Regions from separate parts of the Arthrobacter sp. ASL1 genome, predicted to be linked through region 2. Evidence: riboswitches for the same ligand, from Rfam matches in the RefSeq annotation. Region 2 holds a riboswitch; the other holds the start of a gene.
The links. A riboswitch is a leader RNA that binds a small molecule or an ion and turns the genes downstream of it on or off. The one in region 2 is predicted to bind S-adenosylmethionine.
Positions count from the first base shown of each region.

Region 1: it holds a riboswitch for S-adenosylmethionine, as region 2 does, so the genes downstream of both, AC1MEQ_RS16215 (bifunctional o-acetylhomoserine/o-acetylserine sulfhydrylase) here and AC1MEQ_RS10205 (O-acetylhomoserine aminocarboxypropyltransferase/cysteine synthase family protein) in region 2, are expected to answer to the same signal.

Region 1 covers NZ_CM155284.1:3,434,258-3,441,700, reverse strand. Annotated here, with positions in the region: gene metX (homoserine O-acetyltransferase MetX) at 1-1,134, opposite strand, end outside; gene AC1MEQ_RS16215 (bifunctional o-acetylhomoserine/o-acetylserine sulfhydrylase) at 1,152-2,519, opposite strand; SAM riboswitch class IV at 2,585-2,701, opposite strand; gene AC1MEQ_RS16210 (VOC family protein) at 2,863-3,507, shown strand; gene AC1MEQ_RS16205 (SGNH/GDSL hydrolase family protein) at 3,899-5,110, opposite strand; gene AC1MEQ_RS16200 (TetR/AcrR family transcriptional regulator) at 5,107-5,694, opposite strand; gene AC1MEQ_RS16195 (hypothetical protein) at 5,883-6,470, shown strand; gene AC1MEQ_RS16190 (CPBP family intramembrane glutamic endopeptidase) at 6,502-7,245, opposite strand; gene AC1MEQ_RS16185 (RES family NAD+ phosphorylase) at 7,288-7,443, opposite strand, start outside.
Region 2 covers NZ_CM155284.1:2,162,335-2,169,777, forward strand. Annotated here, with positions in the region: gene acs (acetate--CoA ligase) at 1-1,451, shown strand, start outside; gene AC1MEQ_RS10180 (hypothetical protein) at 1,470-1,751, opposite strand; gene AC1MEQ_RS10185 (helix-turn-helix transcriptional regulator) at 1,841-2,899, shown strand; gene AC1MEQ_RS10190 (hypothetical protein) at 2,968-3,183, opposite strand; gene AC1MEQ_RS10195 (ArsR/SmtB family transcription factor) at 3,276-4,265, shown strand; gene AC1MEQ_RS10200 (histidine phosphatase family protein) at 4,220-4,867, opposite strand; SAM riboswitch class I at 4,978-5,071, shown strand; gene AC1MEQ_RS10205 (O-acetylhomoserine aminocarboxypropyltransferase/cysteine synthase family protein) at 5,167-6,531, shown strand; gene AC1MEQ_RS10210 (CoA-binding protein) at 6,528-7,040, shown strand; gene AC1MEQ_RS10215 (ArsR/SmtB family transcription factor) at 7,187-7,443, opposite strand, start outside.

The sequences.
Region 1 (7,443 bases), 1.3 Mb from region 2:
AATGTCGGTCAGGAAGCCATCATGGCCGATCGGTGAATTGATGTACTGCACCTTCGGGCTGCCCGGCAGGGCGGCGGCCAGCCGTTCGGACTGTCCCGGTGGGTACAGCCGGTCGCTGTCGACGGCGGCCACGAAGAATTCCACCCCGGCAGCCCGACGCACGGCGGGCTCGACCCCGCCCCGTCCGCGTCCGACGTCGTGCCCCACCAATGCCTCGGTGAGCACGACGTAGGAGTTCGCGTCGAAGCGGGTGACCAGTTTGCTGGCCTGGTGGTCCAGGTAGCTTTCGACCTGGTAGCGGCCGCGTTGGTAGTCCGCGCTGCCGAACGGGTCCTCGTCGCCCTGGCCCTCGTGCCCGAAGCGGATCTCCAGTTCGGGTTCGGAACGGTAGGTGATGTGGGCCAGGCGCCGGGCGATGCCGAGCCCCTCGATGGGGCCGGCACCGTGTCCGCGCGGCAGCGACCCGGCGGCCTCGAGCGATCCGGCGGCAGCCACGTCCCCGTAGAAGTTGCCTCCGTTGAAGGCCGGGTCGAGCCGGATGGCCTGGGTCTGGATCTGCCCGAACGCCACCTGCTCCGCGGAGGCGACGGCGGTTGCCGCGATGACCACGCAGCGGGCCACCCGCTCGGGGTACTCGACGGCCCATTCCAGGGCCCGCGCTCCGCCGAGGGAACCGCCCACGACGGAGTGCCAGCGCTGGACGCCGAGGTAATCGGCGAGCCGGGCCTCGGTGCGCACCGAGTCCCGGACGGTCGTGAACGGGAAGCGGGATCCCCACGGCCGGCCGTCCGGATCGAGGCTGGACGGGCCGGTCGAGCCGTAGCATCCACCGACCATGTTCGGCGCGACCACGAAGAACCGGTCGGTGTCGATGGTCTTGCCGGGACCGACGAACCCATCCCACCACCCGTCCTCGCGGCCATGTCCGCGGGCGACATGGGTGTCGCCGGTCAACGCGTGGAGCAGCAGGACAGCGTTGGAGGAATCGGGGTTCAGCGTTCCCCAGGTCTCATATCCCATCGTCACCTCGGGCAGCCAGCCGCCCGTCTCGAACCGGTAGCCACCGATCGGGACGCACTTGAGGATGCCGTCGCGGATGACCGGCGTGCTGCCGGTGCGGACCTGTTCCGTCACGTTGCCGACGCCCTGGGTCACCGGGCGCCCTGGGTTTCCCCAGCGCCTGCTGCTGCGTCAGCGGTGGCACCGGCGGGCACTGCCGCGGCGAATCCGAGCTCGAGGTCGGCGATGATGTCGTCGATGTGCTCGATGCCAACGGACAGGCGCACCAACCCGGGGCTCACCCCGGCTGCCACCTGCTCGGACTCGCTGAGCTGGGAGTGGGTGGTGGAGGCCGGGTGGATGACCAGCGAGCGGACGTCGCCGATGTTCGCGACGTTGGAGTGCAGTTCCAGCCCGTCGACGAAGGCACGCCCGGCCGCCTCGCCACCGGTGATCTCGAAGGCGAGGACCGCGCCGATGCCCCGGGGCCCGTACTTGCGGCCACGGTCGTACCAGCGGCTGGATGCCAGCCCGGCGAAGGCGACGGATTCGACCTGGGAATGGGCCTCGAGCCACTCGGCGACCTTTTGCGCGTTCGCCACGTGGCGTTCCATGCGCAGGCTGAGGGTCTCCAGGCCCTGCGCGATGAGGAAGGCGTTGAAGGGGGCAACGGCGGATCCCAGGTCGCGCAGCAGCTGCACGCGCGCCTTGAGGATGAACGCCAGATTGGCCCCCAGGGCGCCGTTGACGCCGAGGTCGCGGGCGAAAACCAGCCCGTTGTAGGACTCGTCCGGGGTGTTGAAACCCGGGAATTTCTCCGGATCCTGCGCGAAGTCGAACTTGCCCGAATCCACGATGACCCCGGCGACGGCGGTGCCGTGGCCGCCCAGGTACTTGGTGGCCGAGTGCACCACGATGTCGGCACCCCATTCGATGGGGCGGATCAGGTACGGGGTGGCCAGCGTGTTGTCCACGATCAGCGGGACGCCGGCGGCGTGGGCCACCTGGCTGATGCCTTCGATGTCCAGCACGTCCTGGCGTGGGTTGGAGACCGCTTCGCCGAAGAAGGCCTTCGTGTTCGGCTGGACCGCGGCACGCCACTCGTCGATGTTGTCCGGGTGCGCCACGAACGTGACCTCGATGCCCAGCCGGCGCAGCGTGTGCTTGAGCAGGTTCTGCGTTCCGCCGTACAGACTCGGGCTGGCCACGATGTGGTCACCGGATCCGGCGAGGTTGAGGATCGAGAAGGTGGTGGCTGCCTGCCCGGAGGCCAGCAGCAGCGCGCCGACGCCGCCTTCGAGGTCTGCGATGCGGTTTTCCACCGCTTCCTGCGTCGGGTTGCCGATGCGGGTGTAGATCGGCTCGAGCTCCTGCAGGGCGAAACGGGCGGCGGCACTCTCGGCGCTCGGGAAGACGAACGACGTCGTCTGGTAGATCGGCAGCGCCCGGGCACCGGTGGTGGGATCGGGAGCCTGTCCGGCGTGGACCTGGCGGGTTTCAAAAGACCATGATGCGGACATGTGTTGTCCCCTTCTACTGCTCAGGGGCCCCTGTTCCACGACGCCCCCTCGGGGTGCCGGGAGGTGACCCGCGCTTGCCCGTTCTCCGAGCGGAGGCGGACCCGGTCTTCACCCGGGGCACCCCACCGCGAGTGGAGGGTTGCCGGCCAGCAAACCGGGGTTTTGCGCTGGCACTCATGACCTGCATCCAGTGTTCTAGATCGTCCGATGCCCCGCAACCCATGCCCGCCCAATGTGACGATGCGCGCAACAATCGCCCAGGCCGCGGACTGGAAATGCGCACACCATGTGACTTAGGTGATCCTAAGTCGAGACACACCTCACAAAGTGCCATCATGAACGCATGATGAGGTTGGATCACGTTTCATACGCATGCGGACCAGACGGGCTGGCCGCCACGGCTGCCCGTGTAGCCAAGACCCTGGGGATCGAGTCCGTCAAGGGCGGCATCCATCCCCGCTTCGGCACGAGGAATGTCATTTTCCCGTTGCTGAACACGCAGTATCTGGAGGTCGTGGAGGTCCTGGACCACCCGGCGTCGGACAAGGCCCCCTTCGGGCAGGCCGTTCGCGCCCGCTCCGAAATGGGCGGCGGTTGGATGGGCTGGTGCGTCTGCGTCGACGATCTGGCCCCGTTCGAGGAGCGCCTGGGCCGCTCCTCCGTTCCGGGCAACCGCAAGTTCCCCGACGGCCAGGAACTGACCTGGCAGCAGATCGGCATCAAGGGCCTGATCGCCGACCCCCAGGTGCCCTACATGCTGCGCTGGGATGACGGCACCGACCACCTTCACCCGTCCAAGGCGCTGGAGCCCAACAGCCGCATCTCCGGCATCACGATCGCGGGTTCGGTCGAGCGCGTCCGGGAATGGCTGGGCACCCCGGCGGAGTCGCCGCTGGGGGATGTCGCCGTCGAGTGGGAAGCACCCAATGGCACCCCGGGCATCATGTCGGTGACCTTTGAGACCCCACAGGGGACCATCACCCTCTGACCCGGAGTCCCGGATCAAGAAACTGCACGACGGCGGCCCCCGGGCCGCCGTCGTTTGTCTTGCCCCTCGCGGGCGGCGGCACCCCGGCCGCCGCGACTCCTCCGCCAGGGTCCCCTGCCTGGGTTCCCGACGGGAGGGTGGGCAACCGCTGCGGTTCCACCACCAGTGCGGCGGCCCCGGGGTGTCGATGGTGGCGCAACAGACCCCCATCGTGACGGTCCACCCGACCGATGGCCGGTGCGGGCTCCGTGGTGCGCCCCGGCCTGTGGCCTCGACTGAACCGCCAGCCGTCGATCCCGACGGTAGCCCGTACCGGTGGCAGATGGTGCGCCACACCGTACCTGACTATTCACCGCAGGACAGGTAGTCCCTACCCGCTGCTGCCCGGAAACTACTGAGATGCGCCACCGGCCAACCGGCCCGGCCCGGCTCCTGCCGCCCTCGCCCCGCTGCCCACCGCACCGAAGGGTCCGGAATCCGCGAAGGCGTAGTCCGCGAAGCGTTCGCCGATCAACCGATGCGCCGCAGTATCCGGGTGCAGGTTGTCGGGCAACGGCAGGTCGGTGGCATCCGCTGCTCCGTACAGGTCGGTTCCCTCGAGGTAGTGCAGGTTCGCATCGGCCGAGCGGCGTCCTGCCAGCGAACGCATCTCCCGGCGGATCACTTGCAACGTCAACCGCCCCAAGGCCTCGTCCCCCGGGGTCCCGGTGGCGATGAACTTCACCTGCTCCGTGCCCATGCTGGCCGGGTCGAAGCCCCCGGGGCCCGGAGTGTCCTCATGGATCCCGCAGAAGATCGGGGACACCAGCACGATCGGCGTCGTGGGATGCCCGTCGCGGATGGTGTCCAGGAAGCCGTGGATCGCCGGGACCAGGGCGCGCACCCGCATCCCGTCCAGGTTCACGATGTTGATGCCCAGCTTGATGCTGATGAAGTCCGCCGGCGCATCGCGGATGACCCGCGCAATGAAGGGGTCTACGAAGCAGCTGCCCCCGAGCCCGAGGTTGCGCAGCTCCACGTTGCCGCGCCGGGCGGCCAGCGCCGGCCAGATCGCAGACGGGGAGGCGGCATTGGACCCCTGGCTGATGGAGCTGCCGTGGTGGATCCACAGCGGCTTCGTCCGCTCCAGGGGTGCGAGCGGGGCGTCGGAGGCCAGGCTGACCAGTTCGAGCGGCTCGTTGTGCGGCAGGAAGAACTCCACGGCCTTCGACGTCGCGGCCAATCCATCGACGACGGTGGTGTGTGGCGGACCGGGGACGTGGCGCATCGATCCATTGGTGAGGTCGATTTCGGTGGCGTCCCCGCCCGTGAGTTCATCGCCCAGCCGCAGCTCGCCGTCCACGAGGACGTCGATGCGCCCCCGCGGCCGGTTGGTCCCGGGGTAGAGCACCGGTGAGAGATGTGAGACGAGTTCGATCCGTGTCGCGGTGGTCCACACGGCGATCCGGACCCCGGAGGGCTGCGCCTCCACGGCCAGCAGCTGGGGCTCCGGGAACTGCCGACGGACCCAGCCGGGCAGCCGGTGGATCCGCACGCCGTGCGGGCCGCCCTCCAGTTCCGCGGCGCCGCGGATGATGTCCTGCGTCAGGGGTGTGGTGATCATCGTGTTCCTTCCGGCTGGTTCTGATCCCAGGAGTCCAGGGCCCGGTCGAGCGCGTCGATGGCACGCTGCCAGGACAGGTCGGTCTGTTCGTTGCGATGGCCGAAGGAGCCCGCCTTTTCCAGGGCCAGGTACCCGTTGAGGGTCGCGCCGACGAACCGGGTGGCGTGCACCAGCTCCGTGTCGGGCAGGCGGTACCCACGCAGGACCGCCCAGGTGTAGTCGACGAGTTTGCGGGCGGCGTCGGATCCGGCGACCCCGGGAGCGGCCGCCCGCTGCAGGGCCGCCCAGCGGCCCGGGTGCCTCCTCGCATAGTCGCGGTGGGCCTGGGCCATGGCGGCCAGGGCGTCGCGGCCGGATCGTCCGGCGATGGCGCCGGCGACGCGGTCCGCCAATTCCGCGAGTGCCACCTCGTGGACACCGTCCAGCAGGTCGGCCAGGTCCGTGAGGTGGGAGTAGATGCTGGCGGGTTTGACGCCGGCCTGCCGCGCCACGGCGGAGACCGTCACGGCGGGGAAACCCTCTCTGTCGGCGAGATCGGCGGCGGCTGCAATGAGCGAGGCGCGACTTAAGGGGGTTCGTTCCATGAACCCAGACTACAGCATATCGGGTATCGCCTACACCTATTAGGCCAGAGTCGGTTCCCGTTCTGGTTGGAAGGCACTACTTAAGTACTTGTCAGTATTTACAACGCAGGGTATTGTTCGGCTCATCATCGGCCCCGAGGGGAATCGATTCCTGGGTTCCAACCTCGATTCATCCAGATTGGAACGTCGTGAGCAACATCAATTTCGCGCCCGGTGAGGGCAATGTGACCAGCCAGAAATTCAGCCCCTCGGTCATCCTTTTCTGGCTCAAAACCGAAATCGCCGTGAGCAGTATGCGCGTGGTTTCGCGGAGCCCCAACACCCTGTTCGGCCTCATCCCCCTGGGCTACAAGGACGCCGCATTCCCCCTGGCGAGCACGGCCAGCGTGGGTGTCGAGGTGAAGTTCTCGGTGGGCCGGGCCCTCTTCGGGCTCATCTTCTTCCTCGTCGGGATCAACCTGCTGGACAACGTCTTCGGCTGGTTGCTCCTCATCCTCGGCCTGTCGATGCTCCTCAATGCCTTGTCCGCGGCGCTGACCATCACCAACCATGGCGGCGGGCAAAGCAGGCTCAGGGTCTCCATTCTGGAGAAGTCCAAGCTGGAGAGCTTCCGCGACGAAATCAACGCCCGGGTGTTCGCCGACCAGGGGCGCCTGCGCCATGATGAGAACATGGACATGCAAACCAAGAGCCTGCTGAACCAGCAAGCCCAGCTCAATTTGCAGCAGCAACTCAACCAAAACCTGCGGCGGGGCGAGGGGTCGCCCACGGCGTAGCCGTACGCTCGGGCGGGCTGTTCGTCCCGGCCTAGGTCCCCAACCCGATGGCCGGCCCGATCAGCGAATACCCGACGAATCCCGCGGTATCGAGCAGCGCGTGGGCGATCACCAGCGGCATCACCCTGCCGGTCTTGGTGTAGATCCAGCCGAAGATCACGCCCATGATGACGTTTCCCACGAACGGGCCGAATCCCTGGTAGAGGTGGTAGCTGCCGCGCAGCACGGCGCTGGTGAGGATGATCGGCCAGATCCCCCACCCCCGCGTCCGGAGCCGGTCGAAGAGGTAGCCGATGACGATCGTCTCCTCGAGGATCCCGTGGCGGATGGCCGAGAACAGCAGCACGGGGATGGTCCACCAGTAGGGGGCCATGGCCTCGGGGACGATCGCCGTGGTCACCCCCAGCGTCCTGCCGAGCCAGTAGACGCCCAGGGTCCCGATGCCGATGACCAGGAACAGGCCGGCCCCCTGCCAGGCGTCGCGCCCCGGGCGCCGCAGGTCGAAGCCGAGGTCACGGAACCCGTTGCGCCCGGCCAGGTGGAACAGGTAGAACACCAGCAGCACCGGGACCAGCGAGAACACGATGTCCAGCAGCTGGTAGGTCAGGTCGAAGAACTGCCGGTCGCTGAGCGCATTGTTCATCGTGGTCGTCTGGCCGGAGAGTGGCCCCCGCGACAGCTTGTCGGACAGCGAGACGATCGCGTAGATGGCCGACTGCCCCAGCGAGAGTCCCAGGACGATGATGATTTCCGGCCAAAGGCTCTTGCTGCGCATTGGGCTAGCCTATGGCAGGACCCTGTACGACGGCGGGAGCCCTCAGGTCATGAGGATCTCGAGCTTGAGGCTCGCCAGGTAGTCGGCGAGCCAGTCGTAGCCGGAACCGGCAGCGAACGTGTGGGCAAGATCGGGTGCGTGCACCACATCTTGCGCAGCCACCCTGTCGCCAAACAGGACGACTGCACGATCCGTTTC
Region 2 (7,443 bases):
GCACCGCGGTCCCGGTGAAGGACAACGCCGACACCGCCGTGGCCGGTGACAACGCGATCGAGCACGTGCTCGTCATCCGCCGCACCGGCTCCGACATCGCCTGGACGCCGGGCCGGGACCTCTGGTGGCACGAGGTCGTCGAAACCCAGCCACGCACCCACGCCGCCGAGGCGTTCGACGCCGAGACGCCGCTGTTCATCATGTACACCTCGGGGACCACCGGAAAGCCCAAGGGCCTGGTGCACACGACCGGCGGCTACCTCACCCAGGCCTCCTGGAGCCACGAGTTCCTCTTCTCCAACCCGGACCCGGCCCGCCGCGACGCCGACGTCCACTGGTGCACCGCCGACCTGGCCTGGGTCACCGCCCACACCTACGAGATCTACGGCCCGCTGTCCAACGGCGTCACGCAGGTCATCTACGAGGGCGTGCCCAACGCCCCGCATCCGGGCCGGCATTTCGAGATCATCGAACGCTACTCCGTGACCAGCTACTACACCGCCCCCACCCTGGTGCGCTCGCTGATGGGCTGGTTCCCCGACGGCATCCCGACCGAGCATGACCTCTCGTCCATCCGCCTGGCCGGCACCGTCGGCGAGGCGGTGAACCCCGAGGCCTGGCGTTGGCTGCGCACCCAGGTCGGCCGCGATTCCCTGGTCCCCGGCGACCCGGACGCCGGCATCCCGATGGTCGACACGTGGTGGCAGTCCGAGACCGGGGCCACGATCCTCTCCCCCCGCCAGTCCGACACCGTCTTCAAGCCCGGCTGCGGCACCCGCGCGCTGCCCGGGGTCTCCACCGACATCGTGGACGACGCCGGTGCCCGGGTCCCGGCGCAGGTCCAGGGCAACATCGTACTCACCTCCACCGGTCCGGCAATGGCGCGCACCGTGTGGGGCAACCCGGAGCGCTACTTCACCAGCTACTGGGAGAAGTACGCGGCCCAGGGCTGGTTTCTGGCCGGTGATGGCGCCAAGTACGACGACGACGGCGACATCTGGATCCTGGGCCGCACCGACGACGCGCTGAACGTCTCGGGACACCTGCTCTCCACGATCGAGATCGAATCCGCCCTGGTCTCCCACCCAGCGGTCGTCGAGGCCGGGGTCTGCCCGACCACCGATGCGAAGACCGGGCAGGCGGCGACGGCGTTCGTCGTGCCCCATGACCGCTCGTTGATCGGGGCCGGGACCGGCGTCGGGTCGAGCCCGGAGCAGCTGGCCGCGGCGGCGGACCTGCGGGCCCATGTGGCATCGCAGATCGGCCCGATCGCCAAGCCGCGCGACATCGTGTTCGTCCCGGATGTGCCCAAGACGCGGTCGGGGAAGATCATGCGCCGGCTGCTGACCCAGCTGTTCGAGGGAACGGCGCTCGGCGACACGACCAGCCTGCAGAACGAACCCTGCATCCCGGAACTGCAGCGGATCTGCTCACCGTCCTCGGCGCAGTAGTAGTGGCCGCGCCACGACTCACCCCTCGGCCGCCAAGATCCGGGTGACCGGTTCGCCCACGAGCGCCGGACTGTTCGCCGGTGTGGACCAGACGCGGGTGCGCAGGATCCGCTCGAATTCGATGGCGGAATCGACGGAGTCGAAGTCGAGGTCGATGGAAACGAAGAACGGATCGTCAACGGGCCGGGAGATGCGTTGTGCACGTACCCCGGCCTGCTCCCGGAGACCGGCGAACCGGTCGAAGGCCTCCTTCCACGTGGCATAGTCGGTGATCGGGTGCTGGATTCTCAGGGTGTTCATGCGTCAAGCGTGTGCGCGATCATCGGTGCGCACCATCCCAACTATGTGGGTACTTCCACCTCACGGGCACCCGGGTATATCCTCGGCGCATGGTGACCAGGGGCTCGGCACCGCAGGTGCTGGCCGTCGTGGCGGACCTGGCGGAGCAGGCCACGGACTCGCGGGAGTTTCGTGCGGCCGTGGTCGACGTGCTGCGCCGGGCATTGGGCTTCGAATGGTACGTCTGGATACTCACCGACCCGGCGACCTCGGTCGGGGTCGACCCCCTCGCGCAGATCCACGACCTGTCCCTGGTCCCCCGGACAATCCGGCTCAAGTACGCCAGTACAGTCAACCGGTGGACCGGACTGGATACGGCAGCCGCCTTGGGCGATCGGGCCGGGGAGAGCGCCTTGTGGCGGGAGGTGCAGCGCGACGCCGGCGTGGCGGACGTCTTGTCCATCGTCTTCCGGGACGGGTACGGCTGCTGGGCGTTCCTGGACTTGTGGTCCCTCCGACGGGTTGAGGCCAGCGACCTGGCCCTCGTTCGGCCACTGGTTCCGATCCTGACCCGTGCACTCCGCCGCCTGCAGGCCTTGACCTTTCGCGACCTCCCCGACGCACGGCGTCCCGTCACCGGGCCGGTGATGTTGTTGCTGGAGCCGGACCTTCGGGTGGTCGGGCAGACCGTTGATTCGGAGGCCTGGCTCGGGATGCTGCTGCCTCGTCTGGACGGCTCCTCTGCGGTCCCCGCCAGCGCGTACAACGTGGGGGCCCAACTCCTCGCCCGGGAGCAGGGAGTCGACTCCAACGCCCCGACGGCCCGGGTCCACCTCTCCGGTGGATTCTGGGCGACCCTGCGCGTATCGCGGGTCCGCTCAGTCGTCGATACGCCGGAAGAACACGATGGCCAGATCGCGGTGATCGCGGAACCGTCGACGTCGACGGACCGACTCGACCTCTTCTCCCGTGCCAACGGCCTGAGCAGGCGCGAAACCGAACTACTCGGGCATGTGGCGCTGGGCGCCGACACACACGAACTCGCCCGGCTGCTGTTCCTGTCCACCTATACGGTCCAAGACCATCTCACGTCGATTTTCGCGAAGACCGGCATGCGTGGCCGGCGGACCCTGCTGGCCCATGCCCTGGGGGTGCAGGCCGGTCCCTAGAAACGTGTCGGGTCCACCGGCGCATGGACCGTCGCGGCGACGGAACGGGCCGACGGGGAGACCGCCGGTCACATGCGTCCGCCGGTTGCAGCCGAGTACTTGCGGATGGCCTCCTCGCGGAGCCGGGTGTACTCGTACTCCTGGGCGGCGGCCCGCTGCCAGTTGACGCGGTAGAACCTGCCGATGTCGCGGAGGATCCGCACGATAGGTTGCTGCCGCAGCAGTCGGCGGGTGACCCGGACGGTGGTGGAGGCTGCTGGTGTGAAAGCGTGGTTTGTCGTCATGGCACCAGCGTCGGCGTCTGACTGATACCGCGCCACGATTCGGCCCAGGCCGAATCGTCGCCACTTGGTCCACCCGGCCCTACGCTGATTCCATGCACATCACGCTCACCTCCGAGGACCTGACCCGGATCCGGTTCGAGTCCTCCCCACTGTGGGAAACGGTGGCCAGCATCCGGGCGCTGCAGCGCCAGCCGGCGATCCACCGGCCATGGATCGAGGCAACACGGAATGCGCTGGCCGCCTCGGAGGAACCGCACAAAACCCGGCACCTCGACATCCTCGCCACCGTGGTGCGCCCCCACGGGTACATGGCCGATGCCCTGACCCCCACGCCCAGCCGGCACGGCTCCTTCGAGGACTCGCTGGCCGACGTCGCCGCCGTGGATCCGGGGATGTGGCAAGACAACCTGGAGTACCTGCGGCGTTTCGACCCGGTGCGGCGCGTCGTGCAGACCGCGGACCTGCTCTTGGACGATCTCGAGGCGGGCATCCCGATGATCATCTCGGCCCTGTCCTGGTACTGGGACCTGGCCATCCGGCCCTGGTGGCCGCGACTGCGCTCCCTGCAGCTCGAGGATATCGACTGGCGGTTGGCCCAGATCTCCCAGCACGGCATCCACGAGGTCTTGAAGTCACTTCACCCCAGCGTGGTCCCGACGGCGACCGGCCTGGACATCATCCGGGATTGCGATGCGGACGAACCTCCTGAACCCGGTTCCGGGCTGATCCTGGTCCCGAATGCGTTCATCTGGCCGGAGACGCTGGTGCTGAACGTCGCCCCGTTCGTCCCCACGTTGACGTATGCCCCGCGCGGCGTCGGCCGGCTCTGGGAAACCGCCACGTCCTGCCCCGACGACCCGCTCGCCAAGCTGCTGGGGCGCACCCGGGCACAGATCCTGGCCCAGCTCGATGTCCCCATGACGACGACGCAGCTCGCCTGTGCGCTGGATCTCGCCCCGGCCACGGTCAGCACCCATCTGAAGGTGATGTCCGAGGGCGGACTGGCCGCCTCGCTGCGGACCGGGCGCGAGGTGTTCTACCGGCGTGCGGACATCGGCGAAAGCCTGCTGGCGGCCCGCTGACCCGACGGCGTCCCGGTCAGATCCTGGACGTCCGGGGCACCCGGGACGTCGCCCGGACCCGGAATCCCCAGCAGGTCGGCGTCGATCTCCACGACCTCCCCATTGAGCACGCGGGGATGGTGCACGCCGAGCAGAGAGCCGGCCACCAGGCGGATCAGGGTGCCGTGGGCGACGACCACGATGTTGGACGCCGAATGCACGGCGACGATCCCGCGCAGCGCCATCAGGGCCCGGGACACCACGCCGGCTTCCGGCTCGGCGGTGGACAGCAGCTCATCCAACTCCGCCCGGCCCATCCCCGCGACGACCCGGCCCTCGCCGTCACCGTAATGACGTTCCTGCAGGTCGGATACCGGGGTGATCGCGTCGAGCCCCAGCGCGCGGCCCACGATGGCCGCAGTTTCCACGGCCTGCCCCAACGGCGAGGAGACCAGCAGGTCCCAGGCGCCGCCGTCGTGCCCCAGGCGTTCCAGGTCCCGAGCCGCACCCTCGGCCTGGGCGCGGCCGGTGTTGTTCAAGGGGATGTCGGTCTGTCCCTGGAGCCGTTGCTCGGCGTTCCAGTCGGTTTCGCCGTGGCGGACCAGTGCAATGCGTGTTCCCATTCTTCCAGCCTACGGGGCGCGGCGACCGCCTTTTCTTCGATCCAGCCTCGGCAGACTGCCACGCTGCGCAACATTCTTTGATGACCGGCGCAGGTTTGCGACCATGGAGGGGACCATCCCGAGCGGCCGAGAGATCTGGCTTGTCGACGCCGCAGCAACCACCGGAAGCCACCGGAGCGGTGCTAACGCCAGAGGCGATGGAGCGCAGCCGCACATCGGTTGCAGGGTTCCCCGGCGGACCGCACCATGGCCGGGATCGGCACCAGCCGGAAACCAACCTCGAAGGAGCCAACGCCTAGATGTCGGATCACCAGTTCGGATTCCGTACGCGCGCACTGCACGCCGGGGGCACCCCCGATGCCGAGCACGGCGCCCGCGCCGTGCCGATCTACCAGTCCACCTCGTTTGTGTTCAAGGACACCGACGACGCCGCGAACCTGTTCGCCCTGCAGAAGTACGGCAACATCTACTCCCGGATCGGCAACCCCACCGTTGCCGCGTTCGAGGAGCGCATCGCCTCGCTGGAAGGCGGGATCGGCGCGGTGGCCACCGCCTCCGGCATGGCCGCCGAGTTCATCACGTTCGCGGCGTTGACGCAGGCCGGGGACCACATCGTGGCCTCGTCCAAGCTCTACGGCGGCACCATCACCCAGCTGGACGTGACGCTGCGCCGCTTCGGCGTGGACACCACGTTCGTGGACAGCAACGAGGCGGCCGACTTCGCCGCGGCGCTCCGCCCGGAGACGAAGGCGCTGTACACGGAGATCGTGGCCAACCCCTCCGGCGACATCGCCGACCTGAAGGGCCTGGCGGCCGTCGCGCACGAGGCTGGCATCCCGCTGATCGTGGACTCCACGCTCACCCCGCCCTACATCTTGCGCCCGATCGAGCACGGCGCCGACATCGTCATCCATTCGGCCACGAAGTTCCTCGGCGGACACGGCACCACGCTCGGCGGCGTTGTCGTCGAATCCGGGCGCTTCAACTGGGGCAACGGGAAGTTCCCGACCATGACCGAGCCCGTCCCCTCCTACGGCAACGTCTCCTGGTGGGGGAACTTCGGCGAGTATGGGTTCCTGACCAAGCTGCGCTCCGAGCAGCTGCGCGACATCGGCCCCTCGCTGCCCGCCCAGTCGGCCTTCCAGCTGCTGCAGGGCGTCGAGACGCTCCCGCAGCGCATGGACGCCCACCTGGCCAACGCGTACCGGGTGGCCGAGTGGCTCGAGGCCGACCCGCGGGTGACCTACGTGAACTTCGCCGGGCTGCCCTCCCACCCCCAGCACGAGCGTGCGAAGGACCTGTTGCCCGGCGGCGTCGGCTCGGTGTTCAGCTTCGGGGTCGCCGGAGGACGCAAGGCCGGCGGACGGTTCATCGAGGCACTGCAGCTGGCCAGCCACCTGGCCAACATCGGCGACGCCCGCACCCTCGTCCTGCACCCGGGATCGACGACCCACCAGCAGCTGTCCGCCGACCAGCTGGCCGCCGCCGGTGTGCCGGAGGACCTGATCCGGCTTTCGATTGGGCTCGAGGACGTCGAGGACATCATCTGGGACCTGGACCAGGCACTGACCGCCTCCCAGCAGGCGCCCGCCACCCCGGCCGAGGATGGAGCCGCCTGCGCGGTCCCGTCAGGTGCCGGCGAGCAGATCGGAGCCGGAAAATGAGCGCGGAAACCACGCAGCGCGGCTGGGTCGGCCCCTCGGCCCCCGAACGGCTGAACATCCTGCGGTCCACGAAGTCGATCGCGATCGTGGGGGCCTCGGACAAGACCGCCCGCGCGTCCTACTTTGTGGCGACCTACCTGAACAGCTCCACGGGCTACGACCTGTACTTCATCAACCCGATCCTCGCGGCGAAGCGTGTCGAGATCCTGGGCCACCCGGTGTACGCCTCATTGGCGGACCTGCCGGTGGCGCCGGATCTGGTCGAGGTCTTCCGCAAGGCCGAGGACACCCCCGGGATCGTCGAGGAGGCCCACCAGGCCGGAGCCCAGACCGTGTGGCTGCAGCTGGGCATCTGGAACGAGGAGGCCGCCGAGCTGGCCGAGTCGTACGGCATGCATGCCATCATGGACCGCTGCGTGAAGATCGAGCATGCGCGCTTCCACGGCGGCCTGCACCTGGCCGGTTTCAACACCGGCGTCGTCTCCTCCAAACGGCAGGTGCTCGCCTAGGTTTCCGGAATCACTGCACGACGGCGGCCCGTCCCCTTCCGGGGTGGCGGGCCGCCGGTCTGCTCGGGGTCACGGTGCTGGGCTACGACGGGCAGCTCGTCGAGATGGACGCGGTGGCGGCGGTCATCGACTGACCGCCCGGCGCCTCACAGGTCTTCGCGCGCCGCCATGAAGGTGTAGTCCCAGGCCCGGACGCCGTCGGCCTCGTCCGACTCCGCGGGGAGTCGGTGCAGCGAACGCGCCCGGTCCAGCACCTCACCGACCTCCGTGAAGACCCGATCCGCCTCGTCCCGGGTCAGCCGCAGCGTCCCCAAGCTGAGGTCCGCCTTCGGTTCGGGCTCACGTCCGGTCGCAAAGTTCGGCGCCCAAGCCGTCACCTTGGCGACCATCTCCTGCTGGTCCA